DNA from 3 places in the Streptomyces sp. NPDC047022 genome. Region 1 is predicted to be linked to each of the others. Evidence: riboswitches for the same ligand, from Rfam matches in the RefSeq annotation. Region 1 holds a riboswitch; each other region holds the start of a gene.
What was found. A riboswitch is a leader RNA that binds a small molecule or an ion and turns the genes downstream of it on or off. The one in region 1 is predicted to bind cyclic di-AMP.
Positions count from the first base shown of each region.

Region 2: another riboswitch for cyclic di-AMP. It lies ahead of ABZ845_RS07625 (transglycosylase family protein); the one in region 1 lies ahead of ABZ845_RS10145 (NlpC/P60 family protein).
Region 3: another riboswitch for cyclic di-AMP. It lies ahead of ABZ845_RS25405 (WhiB family transcriptional regulator); the one in region 1 lies ahead of ABZ845_RS10145 (NlpC/P60 family protein).

Region 1 covers NZ_JBEYVV010000006.1:187,993-192,712, forward strand. Annotated here, with positions in the region: gene mgrA (L-glyceraldehyde 3-phosphate reductase) at 1-933, opposite strand, end outside; gene ABZ845_RS10135 (hypothetical protein) at 1,304-1,612, shown strand; gene ABZ845_RS10140 (SsgA family sporulation/cell division regulator) at 1,685-2,044, shown strand; gene ABZ845_RS10145 (NlpC/P60 family protein) at 2,147-3,349, opposite strand; cyclic di-AMP (ydaO/yuaA leader) riboswitch at 3,357-3,532, opposite strand; gene ABZ845_RS10150 (helix-turn-helix domain-containing protein) at 3,837-4,529, opposite strand; gene ABZ845_RS10155 (MarR family transcriptional regulator) at 4,697-4,720, shown strand, end outside.
Region 2 covers NZ_JBEYVV010000004.1:203,478-208,197, forward strand. Annotated here, with positions in the region: gene ABZ845_RS07610 (nucleoside triphosphate pyrophosphohydrolase) at 1-78, shown strand, start outside; gene ABZ845_RS07615 (cytochrome P450) at 217-1,512, shown strand; gene ABZ845_RS07620 (transglycosylase family protein) at 1,657-2,709, shown strand; cyclic di-AMP (ydaO/yuaA leader) riboswitch at 2,906-3,073, shown strand; gene ABZ845_RS07625 (transglycosylase family protein) at 3,078-3,752, shown strand; gene eno (phosphopyruvate hydratase) at 4,074-4,720, shown strand, end outside.
Region 3 covers NZ_JBEYVV010000030.1:36,072-40,791, forward strand. Annotated here, with positions in the region: gene ABZ845_RS25390 (glyoxalase) at 1-523, opposite strand, end outside; partial or broken gene ABZ845_RS25395 (AraC family transcriptional regulator) at 523-606, opposite strand; gene ABZ845_RS25400 (DUF998 domain-containing protein) at 1,225-1,920, shown strand; gene ABZ845_RS25405 (WhiB family transcriptional regulator) at 2,101-2,415, opposite strand; cyclic di-AMP (ydaO/yuaA leader) riboswitch at 2,550-2,760, opposite strand; gene ABZ845_RS25410 (MerR family DNA-binding protein) at 3,077-3,475, opposite strand; gene ABZ845_RS25415 (alkylmercury lyase family protein) at 3,551-4,504, shown strand.

The sequences.
Region 1 (4,720 bases):
GGCCACGTTCTGTTCCAGCTGCTCCGTACGTGAAGCGCCGATGACGAGCGAGGTGACGCGCTCGTCGCGCAGTGCCCACGCCAGGGCCATCTGGGCGAGGGTCTGTCCACGCCGCGCCGCGATGTCATTGAGGGCGCGCAGCCTGCGCAGCATGTCGTCCGAGAGCCACGCGGTGTCGAAGGACTTGCCCTGTGCGGCCCTCGAGCCCTCCGGGATGCCGTCGAGGTAGCGCCCGGTCAGCAGGCCCTGCGCCAGCGCCGTGAAGCCGATGACCCCGAAACCCTCGTCCTGGGCGGTGTCGAGCAGCCCGTCGGTCTCGATCCACCGGTTGAGCATGCTGTACGACGGCTGGTGGATCAGGAGCGGGGTGCCGAGCTCACGGAGGATGGCCACGGCCTCGCGGGTCCGTTCGGCGTCGTACGAGGAGATGCCGACATACAGGGCCTTGCCCTGGCGGACGGCGGTGTCCAGCGCGCCCATCGTCTCCTCCAGCGGCGTGGTCGCGTCGAGCCGGTGGGAGTAGAAGATGTCCACGTAGTCGAGCCCCATGCGGCTCAGCGACTGGTCGAGCGACGCGAGCAGGTACTTCCGGGAGCCGCCGCCCTGTCCGTAGGGGCCGGGCCACATGTCCCAGCCGGCCTTGGTGGAGATCACCAGTTCATCGCGGTACGGGGCCAGGTCCTGCTTCATCAGGCGCCCGAAGTTGATCTCCGCGGAGCCGTAGGGCGGCCCGTAGTTGTTCGCGAGGTCATGGTGGGTGATCCCGAGGTCGAAGGCCCGCAGGGCGATGTCGCGCTGGGTCTCGAACGGCTGGTCGTCTCCGAAGTTGTGCCAGTAACCCAGGGACAGCAGGGGAAGGTCGAGCCCCGAGCGTCCGGTGCGCCGGTAGCGCATGGTGCCGCTGTAGCGATCGGGGTCCGCGAGGTAGTTCATCGGATGGTCTCCGGTGGTGCAGTAAAGAGTGCCCGTCGGGATCGAGGGCACGGGCCCACCCTGCTCCTAAGTGATCCTGAAGTCCAACTGTTCCCTTTCATGGGATTCACCAGTGCCGTTTCTTAATCGCTCCCGCGTTGCCGTACGGGGGTGTTGAGCCGCTCTTCGCACCCTTCCGACGTGCTGTGATGAGCCTCACCGCAAACATGAGGGGCCCCTCGAGTACTCTGGCGGAGTCGAACGTGAGGGACCCCTCCGAATTGGTTCGGCCGCCCGGCGGAAGACGGGTACAACCGTCTTGCAACGCCGTTCACAGAGCGAGGCCACACGCCTACGAGGCGGAATCGTGGCACGTCACAGGGAGATGATTATGAACAGGTTCGTCAGGCGCGTTCCGGCCGCTGTCGCTTCCGCGCTGATCGTGGGCGGAGCCGTTCTCGGCGCCGGTGGTACGGCGTCGGCGGCGACGTCCGGACCTGTAGACCGGGCCTCGGTCGTCAGCCACGAGGACCACGGCGTCCGCAGTGGCAAGCCCGCCGCGTACCAGGAGGGACAGTTCCGCTGGGACGGTCACCGCCTCTACGTCTGGAACCACGGCTGGTGGAAGGACGTGACCCCGGTCCGGAACGGCAGCGTCGACCTCTGGATCGTGGACCAGCTGCTGACCGCCCAGCACTGACGGACCGTGAAAGCGTCGAGAGCCGTGGCGTACGAGCTGCCCGTACGGCTCGTCCTGTCACGTGAGCTGTCCATGCCGTTGTCCATGGAACTCCACTACGAGGCCGGGGACCCCTACGCCGTCCGCGCCGTCTTCGAGACTGGCGGCGGCACGGACGGCGCGGTGGTCGAGTGGTTCTTCAGCCGCGACACGCTGACCGAGGCCCTGCGGGGGCACGCGGGTCATGGAGACGTCCGCATGTGGTCGGGCGACGGACTCGGCAGGGATGTGCTCTACATCGCCCTCAGCCCGCCGGCGGGTTCGGTCCTGCTCGAACTCCCGGCGGACGGCGTGGAATCCTTCCTCGGCGAAACGCGGCTCATGGTGCCGCCCGGGTCCGAGCCGGAGCACTTGGACCTGGATGCGGAGCTGGCGCATCTGCTGGCGGGCTGAACCCCGGATGTCAGCTCCTGGCCGGAAGACGCCCGAGCTCTGGTACAACGCAGAACTCGGGCGGCCGTCCGGCTTCACCCGGAAGACGCTCGCCGCCGTCACTCAGGCCGGCCGTACCACGCTGTGGATGATCGACTCACCGCCGTAGTAGATCGACTCCTCGCGGACGTATGCGCCGGGCTTCGGAGCGTGGATCATCATGCCGTTGCCGATGTAGATGCCGACGTGGCTGATGTCGTCGTAGAAGAAGACGAGGTCACCCGGCTGCGCATTGGCCAGGGAAACCGTGGTGCCCACGTTGACCTGGTCGTACGTGGTCCGCGGCAGATTCACGCCCGCAGCCCTCCAGGCGGCCGAGGTGAGGCCGGAGCAGTCGTAGGAGCCGGGACCGGTGGCGCCCCAGACGTACGGCTTGCCGATCTGCGCGCGGGCGAAGGCGAGCGCCTTTGCGGCCTTGGCGGTGTACGAGGAGTCCGAGGACGAGCCGGTCGAGCCCGTCGAGCCCGTCGAACCGGTCGAACCCGTAGAGGTCGTCGAGCCGGAAGAACCGGACGAGCTCGAGGATCTCGCGGCGGCGGCTTTCTGCGCCGCCTCCGCGGCCGCCTGCTCTTTCGCGAGCTCCGCGGCCTTGCGCGCGGCCTCCTCCTGCTTCTGCTTCTCGATCGCGGCGAGCCGGGCCTTCTCCTGCGCCGTCAGCTCGGAGAGCAGTTGGCGAGCCGAGGCGAGCTTCTGCTGCACGGCGGCCTTCTCGGTCTTCAGCTCGTTCTGCGACGCGGTCAGCGTCTGGAGGCTCTTGGCGGCCTCCTGCCGCTGCTTCATGGTCGCCGACTGCTGGGTGACGTAGTCGTCGACCGCGCCCTTTTCCCGTGAGGTCAGCCTGCCCATCAGCTGGGTCTGGTCGAAGTAGTCCTGCGGCGAGTTCGCGAGGAAGAAGGTGGCGGTGTCGGGCGCGGCGGCCCCCGTCCGGTACTGGGCGGCGGCGAACGTACCCAGTTCCTCACGCGCCTTGTTGAGCTTCTCCGTGCGCCGGGCGACGTCGTCCAGCAAGGTGTCGACGCTCTTGCGCTGCTTGTCGGCCTTCTCCTTGGCCTCGTTGTACTTGTCGGTAGCCGACTCCGCCTGGTGGTACAGGTCGTCGACCTTCTTCTCGACCTCCTCGACGCTCGGCTTTCCGTCGGAGGAGGGGGCGGCGTTGGCGGTCTGGGACAACAGGGCCACGGTGGTGAGCGCGGCCGTGGCGATGGCGGGGGTGCGTATGCCCGTTACCAGGGCACTGGCGGGGCGCGACTTGCGATGCGACGCCAAGGGAGGCGACTCCTTCCATTTTCCGCCTACCGAGTTAGCTGTCGGGTTCGGGCGGGTGGTTCGGAAGGGTTGCCCTACAGCCCAATTCCCCGCGGGAGGCTGGGCCGATTCACCCCAAGGTCGGTTGGGTCCCCGGCTCCGGATGCCGTGAAGGGGGCACGCCGGACTCGGCGGAGGCCGAGCGGCCCGGCGACGTTCGCCGGTGGGTGCCGTACGGCCCGCCCGTGACGGTAGCCAACTGATGTGGCCCCTGTGAAGGTTGGTGGGTGATATGCCCGATACATTTTCGTGACTTCAAGCGGGACTCCTCCGCTGTGTCGCCCTGTTCGCGGAGCGTGACGCCGCGAGCGGGGCCGCAGTACCGCTCATGCCGTCGGCATTGGAGAGACGGTTCTCGAAGAACCGGCTCCAACGGAATCGGGCCGTGGCCACGAGATATGAGGAACGCGCGGTCGGCTACGAGGCGATCGTTGCCAAGAACGCCTGTTCAGCACTCGGCGCAGGCATCCTCGCGGCACTCGAAGGCGGTGAGGGATTCATCGACCTGCCGGCGAGTGAGCGGGGGCTCGGGGAGTTCATGGGCGCACTGGGCGCGGAACGCGTCGAGCATCAGATGGAGGTGGCGCCGCCAGGCGTTGGGGGCGACGGTGCGGGTCGCCTGGATGATGCCCGCCTGCGACCACATGACGAAGGCGAGGTCCTCGGGAACGACGTCGTCCCGCAGGACTCCCTGCTGCTGGGCGTTGTGGAAGATCTGGTCGGCCAGTTCCTTCGCGCGCTCGACGGACTGGCAACTGACCGCGTGGGTCGGCAGCTTGGACGAGACGAGGTCGTTGAAGGCGCGGTCGCACGCCTGGAGTTCGGCGAACCTCTCCAGGTAGTGGCAGAACCCCTGCCAGGCGTCGTCCATGGCCGCCGCTTCTTCGGCGGCGTCGAGCAGATCGGTGAACTTTGCCGCGAAGAGCTCTTCGACCAGGGCGAGCCGGGTGGGGAAGTGCCGGTAGAGCGTGCCGATGGCGACGCCGGCCTGACGGGCCACGCCCTCGAGCGAGGCGCCCACGCCCTCGACCGCGAACGCGTCGCGGGCGGCGGCCACGATCGCGTCCCGGTTGCGCTGCGCGTCTCGGCGCAGTGGTTTGGCCGGTGCCTCGGGCGCGGGGAGAGCGGAACGGGGGCTCATGTGTCGAGCGTAACATGAGGGCCCCCTCGAAATCGGCGGTGTGCCTCGTATCACCTGATGGGGGAGGGGTCTGTCGCGCCACCGAATGGCGGGAGGCGCAGATCGAGTCGTGGGCGGCCGGGTGCACAGGACTTGTTTCACGCTACATGTAAGTGCATGATGCGGTTATGCATAAGCGGGTTATGGATCCG
Region 2 (4,720 bases), on a different contig from region 1:
GGAGTGGACCCGGAAGCAGCGCTGAGAGCCGCGGCCCGCGCCTACAGAGACGCCATAAGAACCGCGGAGGGCCTCTGACGGCGCACGGCAAGGGGCCCGACGGGGCGCGGGGGACCGCGCCCTCGTCGGCGGCGAACCGCGCAACACCCACAGCGGACCCGCAGGTCACCGCATACCCCGGCCCCCGGACCCGCGCGGAGCGCATACCGTCGGGGAGTGACCAACCACCCCGCCTCCGACCACTCCGCCCCCGAACTCTTCACCTGGGAGTTCGCCGCCAACCCCTACCCCGCCTACGCCTGGCTGCGTGAGCACGCCCCCGTGCACCGGACGCGGCTGCCCAGCGGAGTGGAGGCCTGGCTGGTCACCCGGTACGCCGACGCCAAGCAGGCACTCGCCGACCAGCGGCTCAGCAAGAACCCGGCGCATCACGACGAGCCCGCGCACGCCAAGGGCAAGACCGGCATCCCCGGCGAGCGCAAGGCCGAGCTGATGACGCACCTGCTCAACATCGATCCCCCGGACCACACACGGCTGCGCCGCCTCGTCTCCAAGGCGTTCACCCCGCGGCGCGTCGCCGAGTTCTCCCCGCGCGTGCAGGAACTGACCGACCGGCTCATCGACGGCTTCGCGGCCCGTGGCAGCGCGGACCTCATCCACGAGTTCGCCTTCCCGCTTCCCATCTACGCCATCTGCGACATGCTCGGCGTCCCCCGCGAGGACCAGGACGACTTCCGGGACTGGGCGGGCATGATGATCCGGCACGGCGGCGGGCCTCGGGGCGGGGTCGCCCGGTCGGTGAAGAAGATGCGCGGCTATCTGGCCGACCTCATCCACCGCAAGCGCGAGGCCCTGCCCGACGCCCCCACCCCCGGCGAGGACCTCATCTCCGCGCTCATCCGGGCCTCCGACCACGGCGAACACCTCACCGAGAACGAGGCCGCGGCCATGGCCTTCATCCTGCTCTTCGCCGGATTCGAGACCACGGTCAACCTGATCGGCAACGGGACGTACGCCCTGCTCACCCATGCCGAACAGCGCGCCCGGCTCCAGGACTCCCTCGCCCGTGGCGAACGCGGCCTCCTCGAGACCGGCGTCGAGGAACTCCTGCGCTACGACGGCCCTGTCGAACTGGCCACCTGGCGGTTCGCCACACAGCCGCTCACCATCGGCGGTCAGGACATCGCCCCAGGGGACCCGGTACTGGTCGTGCTCGCAGCCGCCGACCGGGATCCGGCGCGGTTCGCCGACCCGGATGTCCTCGACCTCTCCCGCCGGGACAACCAGCACCTGGGATACGGACACGGCATCCACTATTGCCTCGGCGCCCCGCTCGCCCGTCTGGAGGGCCAGACCGCGCTCGCCACGCTGCTCACCCGCCTCCCGGACCTGCGCCTCGCCGTGGAACCGGCCGATCTGCGCTGGCGCGGCGGGCTCATCATGCGTGGACTGCGCACGCTCCCCGTGGAGTTCGCACCGGTGGCGAACACGCCGACGGTCGCAGAAAGCTGACGGCATATCAGTAATGTGATCTTCACGTTATCTACGCTGCATTAACTTGTGACAAGCAGGTGTCTGCGGTTACGTTCACGCAGCAACGCGGCGGCATGCCACAACCGCCACGTTGGCCACTGCTGTCGTGTGAAAGGCAACCGCATGCTCTCCGGGAACGGTCGTCACCGTCGCCCCCGTCAGGCTCCTGCCATCCTCGTCGCGGCAGGAGTGACCGGCTCCGCGATCGCGATCCCACTCCTGGGTGCCACCGGCGCGAGCGCCGCCAGCGGCTCCACGTGGGACCAGGTCGCGCAGTGCGAGAGCGGCGGTTCCTGGAGCGCCGACACCGGAGACGGCCACTACGGCGGGCTCCGGCTGACGTTGCAGGACTGGGACAAGTACGGCGGCCTCGACTACGCCGCCAGCCCCGACCAGGCGAGCCGTTCACAGCAGATCGCCGTCGCCGAGAAGATCCTCGCCGACCGGGGCGTCTCCGCCTGGCCCGGCTGCGGGCGCTCCTCCGGCCTGAACGAGGACTCCGGCTCCGCCGACGTCGTCACGGGCCTCGCGAACGACCTGTCCGGCGGCTCCCGCTCCGGCCATGGCGCGGATTCCGGCTCCGGCATGGACTCCGGCATGGACTCCGGCATCGACTCGGGCCTGTCCGACTCGTCCGGCTCATCCGGCTCGTCCGGTGCATCCGGCTCGCCCAACTCGTCCGACTCGTCTGCTTCGGCGACCCCGGCACCGTCCTCGCCCGCCTCCCCCTCCGGCTCCTCCTCGCCGGACGGAACTCCGGACGGCGCCCAGGCGGGCTCCGGTACCGGCGGCTCCACCGCCCCCGCGACGAAGCACGACGAGTCGGACAAGTCCGGCCGCGACGACTCCTCTTCGGAGGCCGGCGGGGACAAGACGCCGGGCGCCGGACGCCATCGCGGCGGCAGTGCCGAGGATGGCGCCGAGGGCGGCCGTACGGGCGACTTGTCAGGCCGCCATGCCTCCCGTGACTCCGGTGCCGCGCGTGACACGGCCGATGACGCCTACACCGTTCGCCCCGGAGACACCCTGTCGGCCATCGCCGACTCCCTTGACCTCAAGGGCGGATGGGCCGAGCTGTACGAGGCGAACAAGCGAACCGTCGGCGCCGACCCCGACCTCATATTCCCCGGCCAGAGCCTTGCGCTCGACGCCGAGCCGACCCCGGGCCATTCCTGAACTGCTGCCGCGAAGCCGGGAGTTCACGCCCCGCTTCGCGATGAATGTCCGGTTTGGTGAGAGTGAGAGATGAGTCTCATTGGCCCTGATCGTCTTTGGTTTTCGGACGATCGCCTGCTTACGGTCGTCTCGCTCGCCACAGCGGGCCCCAGCGTCGCAACGCCGAATCCTGCCAGCGGCCGCGTGGGAACAGTCGTCGCGTCAAGCGCCGTAGGCAGGAGCGGGGGACCCAAGGTAAGTGCCGCGCCCGGATGATGACCGGGGGCGGCTTGGGGTGGAGCCGCGCACTCATGGGGTGCGCGGCCGGGCAACTCAACCGGCCCGAACCCGACAGCTCACCTCGCAGGCGTCGGTGAGGGGATCGAACCATGCTGTGTTCCGGCAAGGGCAAGCACCGTCGTCCGTCCAAGGCCGTTCGTGCCGTCACGCTCGCCGGCGTCACCGGTGCCGCCGTCGCCGCCCCGCTGCTCGCGGCCGGCAGCGCCTCGGCCGCCACCGCCGCCCAGTGGGACACCGTCGCCCAGTGCGAGTCCGGCGGCAACTGGTCCATCAACACCGGCAATGGCTTCTACGGCGGCCTCCAGTTCACGAACTCCACCTGGGCCGCCTACGGTGGCACCGCCTACGCCTCCCGCGCCGACCTGGCCACCAAGGCGCAGCAGATAACCGTCGCCGAGAAGGTCCTCGCGGGCCAGGGCAAGGGCGCCTGGCCGGTCTGCGGCAGGGGCCTGTCCAGCACCCCGTACACCGGTGCCGCCGCCGCCCCCTCCGCCGCCAAGAAGGCCGCCCCCCGCCCCGCCGAGCAGAAGGCCTCCCGCTCGGCCGCGCGTCCGGCGGCTCCGCACAAGACCGTCACCACCCCGTCCGGTCAGAAGGTCGAGAAGGGCGACGGCGAGTACAAGGTGGTCAAGGGCGACACCCTCAGCGCGATCGCCGAGAAGCACCATGTGCAGGGCGGCTGGAAGAAGCTGTTCGAGCTGAACAAGGACATCATCAAGGACGCCGACCTCATCTTCCCGGGTCAGCAGCTGCACCTGAAGTGACAGGAATCCGGTAGTCCGCTCACAGTGTCCTCCCAGATGTGACCCCCACCGTGGGGGTCACCGTGAGGCCTCCCCGTCCCCACGGGCTCCCCGCTCCGGTGCGCGTTCCCCCCGTACCCACCGGAGCGGGGTCTTTTCGCTTCCGCGACCCGCACTCTTCACCGAGATTTCCCCGGTCTTCCCTCCCTCTTTGTTCCGCTGTGAAACAATGTGGACCGTCACCCTGTCCACGGGACGGTCGGTCGGCCGACCGCCGGTCCGGGGCGGATAGGCTCTAGTCGCAAAGTGCGCCGCACTCTCAGCGTCACATCCAAGAAGGAGATGCTCGTGCCGTCCATCGACGTCGTCGTAGCCCGGGAAATCCTGGACTCCCGAGGTAACCCCACGGTCGAGGTCGAGGTCGGCCTCGACGACGGCAGCACGGGTCGTGCCGCCGTTCCGTCCGGTGCCTCCACCGGCGCCTTCGAGGCCATCGAGCTCCGTGACGGCGACCCCAACCGCTACCAGGGCAAGGGCGTCGAGAAGGCGGTCCTCGCCGTCATCGAGCAGATCGGGCCGGAGCTCGTCGGATACGACGCCACCGAGCAGCGCCTGATCGACCAGGCGATGTTCGACCTGGACGCCACCGACAACAAGGGCTCGCTCGGCGCCAACGCCATCCTCGGCGTCTCCCTCGCCGTCGCCCACGCGGCCTCCGAGGCCAGCGACCTCCCCCTCTTCCGCTACCTGGGCGGCCCGAACGCGCACCTGCTGCCGGTACCCATGATGAACATCCTGAACGGCGGCTCGCACGCCGACTCCAACGTGGACATCCAGGAGTTCATGATCGCCCCGATCGGCGCGGAGTCCTTCTCCGAGGCCCTGCGCTGGGGCACCGAGGTCTACCACACCCTCAAGAAGGTGCTGAAGACCAAGGGTCTTTCCACCGGCCTCGGCGACGAGGGCGGCTTCGCCCCGAACCTCGGCTC
Region 3 (4,720 bases), on a different contig from region 1:
GGCGCTTGTACAGCGCCAGCTTGACCGGGCTGGACTCGCCGGGGTTGAACTCGGCGTACTTGCCGCCGAAGCTTCTGGCCACGGTCAGGCCCCGGCCTACGTAGAACTGCTTGCTGGCCTTCACGTCCTCGACGCCGAGCAGGAGGACGATCTCGTCGATCTCACCGGTGGCCGGGCCGGTGTCCTTCTTTGCCGAGGTCGCGACCTTCCAGATCGTCCCGTCCGGGGCCTGGACGACGCCGCCGTAGCCCCACAGCGACTTCGCGGCGGGCTTCAGCACCGTGGCACCGGCGTCCAGGGCGGCGCCGACGAAGCTGTCGACTGTGGCCGGCCGGGACACCGTGAGCGCCAGGGTGAAGCCACGGAACCCGGTGGAGTGTGCCTCGGACGCCCGCAGGCGTATGCGCGTGTCCACTCCGAATGCCCTGTAGAAGCGGTGGGCGCCCTCGGGGTCGGCCACCTCCAGGATGACGGATGCGATGGACGTGTGGGATGCGGTGGAAGCGGTGATTGCCATGGCCATCACGCTAGAGGCTCCTCGGCGGCCGGGGCTTCTCGATTCCTGACCGGTCTTGTCACTCGCTTCGCCACACACGCCGGCACCCCCTCCACCGTCATCGCAGAGCTCGCATCGTGGGCGTCACCCACGCCCTCAGCATGGTCGGCCGCTTCCGCCGCCTGGCGCCGGAAGGCCCCGGGTGACGCTGAGGTCCCTTCGTTTCCACCTGTGGCAGGGCCTCGGCAGGGCCGTGGAGACCTGTGTCGCCGCCCACCGCGGGTGCTTGCGTGCTCTAAACCGCCCAGGCCGCCGGGCGACTTGGAGGTGGACGCACCGGGGGGAGCCAAGCACCAAGGTGCTTGCTTGGGACCATGGTTGCGCTCCGCACGACGAGGGGGCATGGGTGCTGCCGGAGTGCAAGGTCGATCTGCACGCAGCGATCCGCGGTGGCTCGCGCTCCGTTCGCCGCGAGAGACGCGCCGAATCGGTGTTGCCGGCCAACTGGACCTCACTCCTGTGCAGTTACGGAAGCACCGCAGGACAGCTGCGCAGAAGGGCCTTGCGGATGCCTCGCACTCTGGTCTTTCGGGGCCTGCGCGTACTCGATCCCATGAGCGTCGCGGCCGACGCGGAGGCCGGCAGGCCGCGGCGTCCGCGAACAGGACTTCTGCTTTGCGTCCCGGGGCAAAGATAGGAAGGCAGGCCGCAGGCACGGGAGCCGAAAGATGAGCGAGGACAGCGCAACGGGGCCGCCGGGCACCGGCACCGACCGCACGCGGTGCCGTGGCGCCTCGGGCATCCTGTGGCGGGTGGCGGCGGGGCTGCTGCTGGCGGCTTCCGTGACCTACAACGACTGGCTGCTGCAGTTCTGGGTACAGACGGGCCTGGACCAGCGCGATTCCTACGTAAGTGAGGCCTTCGCCGCCGATCAGCCCCATCGAGTGCTGTTCAGCATGGTGGAGCTGGTCACGGCGGCTGCGGTGATCGCCGGTGCGGGTCTGGTCCTGGCGGCGCTGCCGCAGGGCTCGTCTCCCATCGGGTGGTGGGCGCTGGTGGCGTTCGGGGCCTGCTCCGTGGCCGACGTCGCGCTGCCGATGCGATGTGCGCCGTCCCGGGAAGCGGGTTGCCCCGCAGACAACCTCGCGCACACGATGACCAGCGGCCTGGTTCACCTCGCCTTGTTCACCTCGATGGCCTCCTTCTTCCTCTTCGCCGACTCGGCTCCAGAGGGTGGCTGCTCGGCGGGACGCTGGGCACGCTGGCTCTTGCCGGTGTCCATGGCCGCGGCGATCTCCTCCGTCGGCCCCTACATCGGCCGGCCGGGTGGACAGGGGATCGCCCAGCGGATTCACCTGCTCACGGTGAGCCTGTGGTTCTGGTTGCTAGCGGCCGAACTGTTGCGGGAGCGGCAGCGCACGTGACTTTCGCCGGAGTTGCTCGTCATGCAGCCGCTGTCGACGCCCTGCTGTGCCCCTCTGATCCCCGAGGCCACGGGGCTGGACGCCCTGAACGCCTCATACAGGGCGGCCAAGGAACAGCGTGCCGTGTCCGTCGCCGTCGAGTGTCAGGCCGAGCGCTGGACGGTGAAAGCCGACGCGGGGTTACACCTGGCGGCCGGCAGCCGCGCCGGTCCGCCGTTGGTGCTCCAGGCGGGCGGTCTCGAGCAGGCGCCGCCAGGAGCTGACCGTCGGCCTGCGGCGCAGCAGCGCACGGCGCTCGCGCTCCGTCATTCCGCCCCAAACCCCGTGCTCGATGCGCTGGTCGAGAGCGAGGGCAAGGCATTCCGTACTGACGGCGCAGCCGACGCAGACAAGCTTGTTGATGTGCTGCGCGGCTCCCGTGACGAACAACTCGTCCGGATCGATGGTCAGGCACGCCGCCCGCTCACTCCAGTGGTTGTCCGTCACCGACGGGATGACGTTCCCACGGTGCTCCGGCCCGTGTCTGGGTTCAGCGCCTGCCGACACCGCGTCGTCGATTCGCTGCTGAGCGCGGGAACGCGGTCGAAGTGGAGGCTTCTCGGAGCTGGTACGAAGATGCTTACCCATGGTGCGGTCCTCACCGGCGCCTACGAGGTTAGCTGTCGGGTTCGGACGTGAGTTGCCCGGCCGGGGCCGCGATGCGCGGCCTGTTCGGCTTCACCCCGAGCCGGACTGTCGAACGTACCGCAGCCCTTTGGCACCAGGTGCCGCGCTGCGTCCGCTCTCCCGTCCGGCGGAAGACTTCGGGTCCCCCGCTCCCGCCTGCGGCGCTTTCGCGTCTACTGTTCCCGTCGGCCGGTGGCAGGACTCGGCGTTCCGCGCCGGCGGGGCTCGTCTGGCGCGAGCTGAAAAGAATCAAGCACACCTCCGCAGAGAGTTCAACCTCGGGTATTCGACCGAGCAGTCCGGCCTGACGAGAGGTCGTTCTCATCCGTACTGACCGCACATCAGATGATTCCCGGTGTGTGGGATTGCGGCGCGGAAGAGGCGGAAGGTGTGGTGGTGGTCGCGAGTCGGGCGGTTGCTTGATCCTGCCTCATCCGAAGACGCCCAGACTTCGGGGGTCGGGTAGCAACGGGCCGAGAACCATGCCGACTCAACCAGAGTTGAGGATGCGGCAGATGTCCCCTTCGGTGCAGGTAGCAGGGTCGGTCGCGGAAGCGGTGCGGGCCAGCTCGCGCAGCTTGGCGCGGGTCGCGTCCAGTTCGGCGATCCGCTGCTCCACGTCGGCGAGGTGTCGGCCCAGGAGCTCGGTGACGTGACCGCAGGGCGTGTAACCGCCGTCGCGGATGGCCAGGACGTCGCGGATCTCGGCGAGGCTGAGGCCGGCCGCCTGGGCGGAGCGGATGAAGCCGACACGGTCCCGCACATCGGCCGGGTAGTCGCGGTAGCCACCCGGGGTGCGGGGCGGGTCCGCCAGCAGCCCGGCCTGCTCGTAGAAGCGCAGGGTCTTGGTGGTGGTGCCGGTGGCGGCGGCGAGGGTTCCGATGCGCATACCTCCACGGTAGCCCTTGACCTTCCAGTGCAATGGAAGGTCTAGCGTCGGCCTCGTGACCTGGAGGTGCCGCTGATGCGCCTGGAACTGCTGACCGTCCCGGACTGCCCGAACGGCCCGGTGCTCAAGGAACGCCTGATGCTCGCCCTCGCCGGCTGCACGGACGTGGAGCTGACCGCGCACGTGGTCGAAGGCCAGGCCGAGGCCGAGCGCAGGGGCATGCACGGCTCGCCGACGCTGCTGATCGACGGGCGCGACCCGTTCGCCCCTCCGGGTACCGCGGCCAGCCTGTCCTGCCGGACCTACGGAGAAGGGGACCGCCAGGCCTGCGGGGCGCCATCCGTCGAGCAGCTGCGGCAGGTTCTCGGCATCACGGTCACCAGAGGGGTGGACCAGACTGTGGGCCGGGTCCGGCGCCACCTTCTCGCGCCGGCCGAACGGGGCCTGCGGGCGGTGCAGCAGGCCATTCTGCGTTCCTTCGCCACCACGGGCTCCCCGCCCAAGGCAGCCGAGCTGGAGTCGGCGGCCGAGCCCTTCGGCCCCGCCGCCAGGGTGCTCGTCGAGCCGGCCGCCGAGGGCTTCCTCACCCCGGGCGGCACCGGTCGCGTCCAGGCCGCGTACCCGTTCTCCGCGATGCCCACCGAGCACGCCGTGCAGATCGCCGGGGGCCCGATGGTGTGGGCGATGGGGGCGATCGACGCACTCGGCATCCCTGCCATGCTGGGCACCGACGCCGTCATCACCTACACCGACCCGGTCACCGGCAACCCTGTCCGCGTGGGGTTCACCGGCGAAAGGACCACCTGGCAGCCGGTCACCTTGGTGGTCTACTACGTCGCCCGCCCCGGCGACGACCCGGCCGCCGCGGTGTGCTGCGGCTACCTGCGCTTCTTCACCGCGCGCGCCACAGCCCAGCAGTGGACCGGACAGCACTCGGACATCAGCGGCGCCGTCCTGGACAAGGCCGAGACCGAAGCCGAGCGCGGCGCGAACGTCTTTGGCCTCCTGCTGGGCGCACCCGCGCAATAAGCCGAACCGTCATGAACCCACCCCAACGCCACGACCCGACCACCCAAAGACGAACAGCGGCCCTGCTTTGACAGAAGGTCGTCACGGCCGCCGGGACGCTGCCGTGGCTGCTCTTCGGGGTCGGCCTCGCGCGTCAGGCACTGGTGCGGACGGCCACGAACCAGATGTCCTGGTCCGGGGCCGTCTTCGTACGGGTCAGCGGCCGGCGCGCAGGTG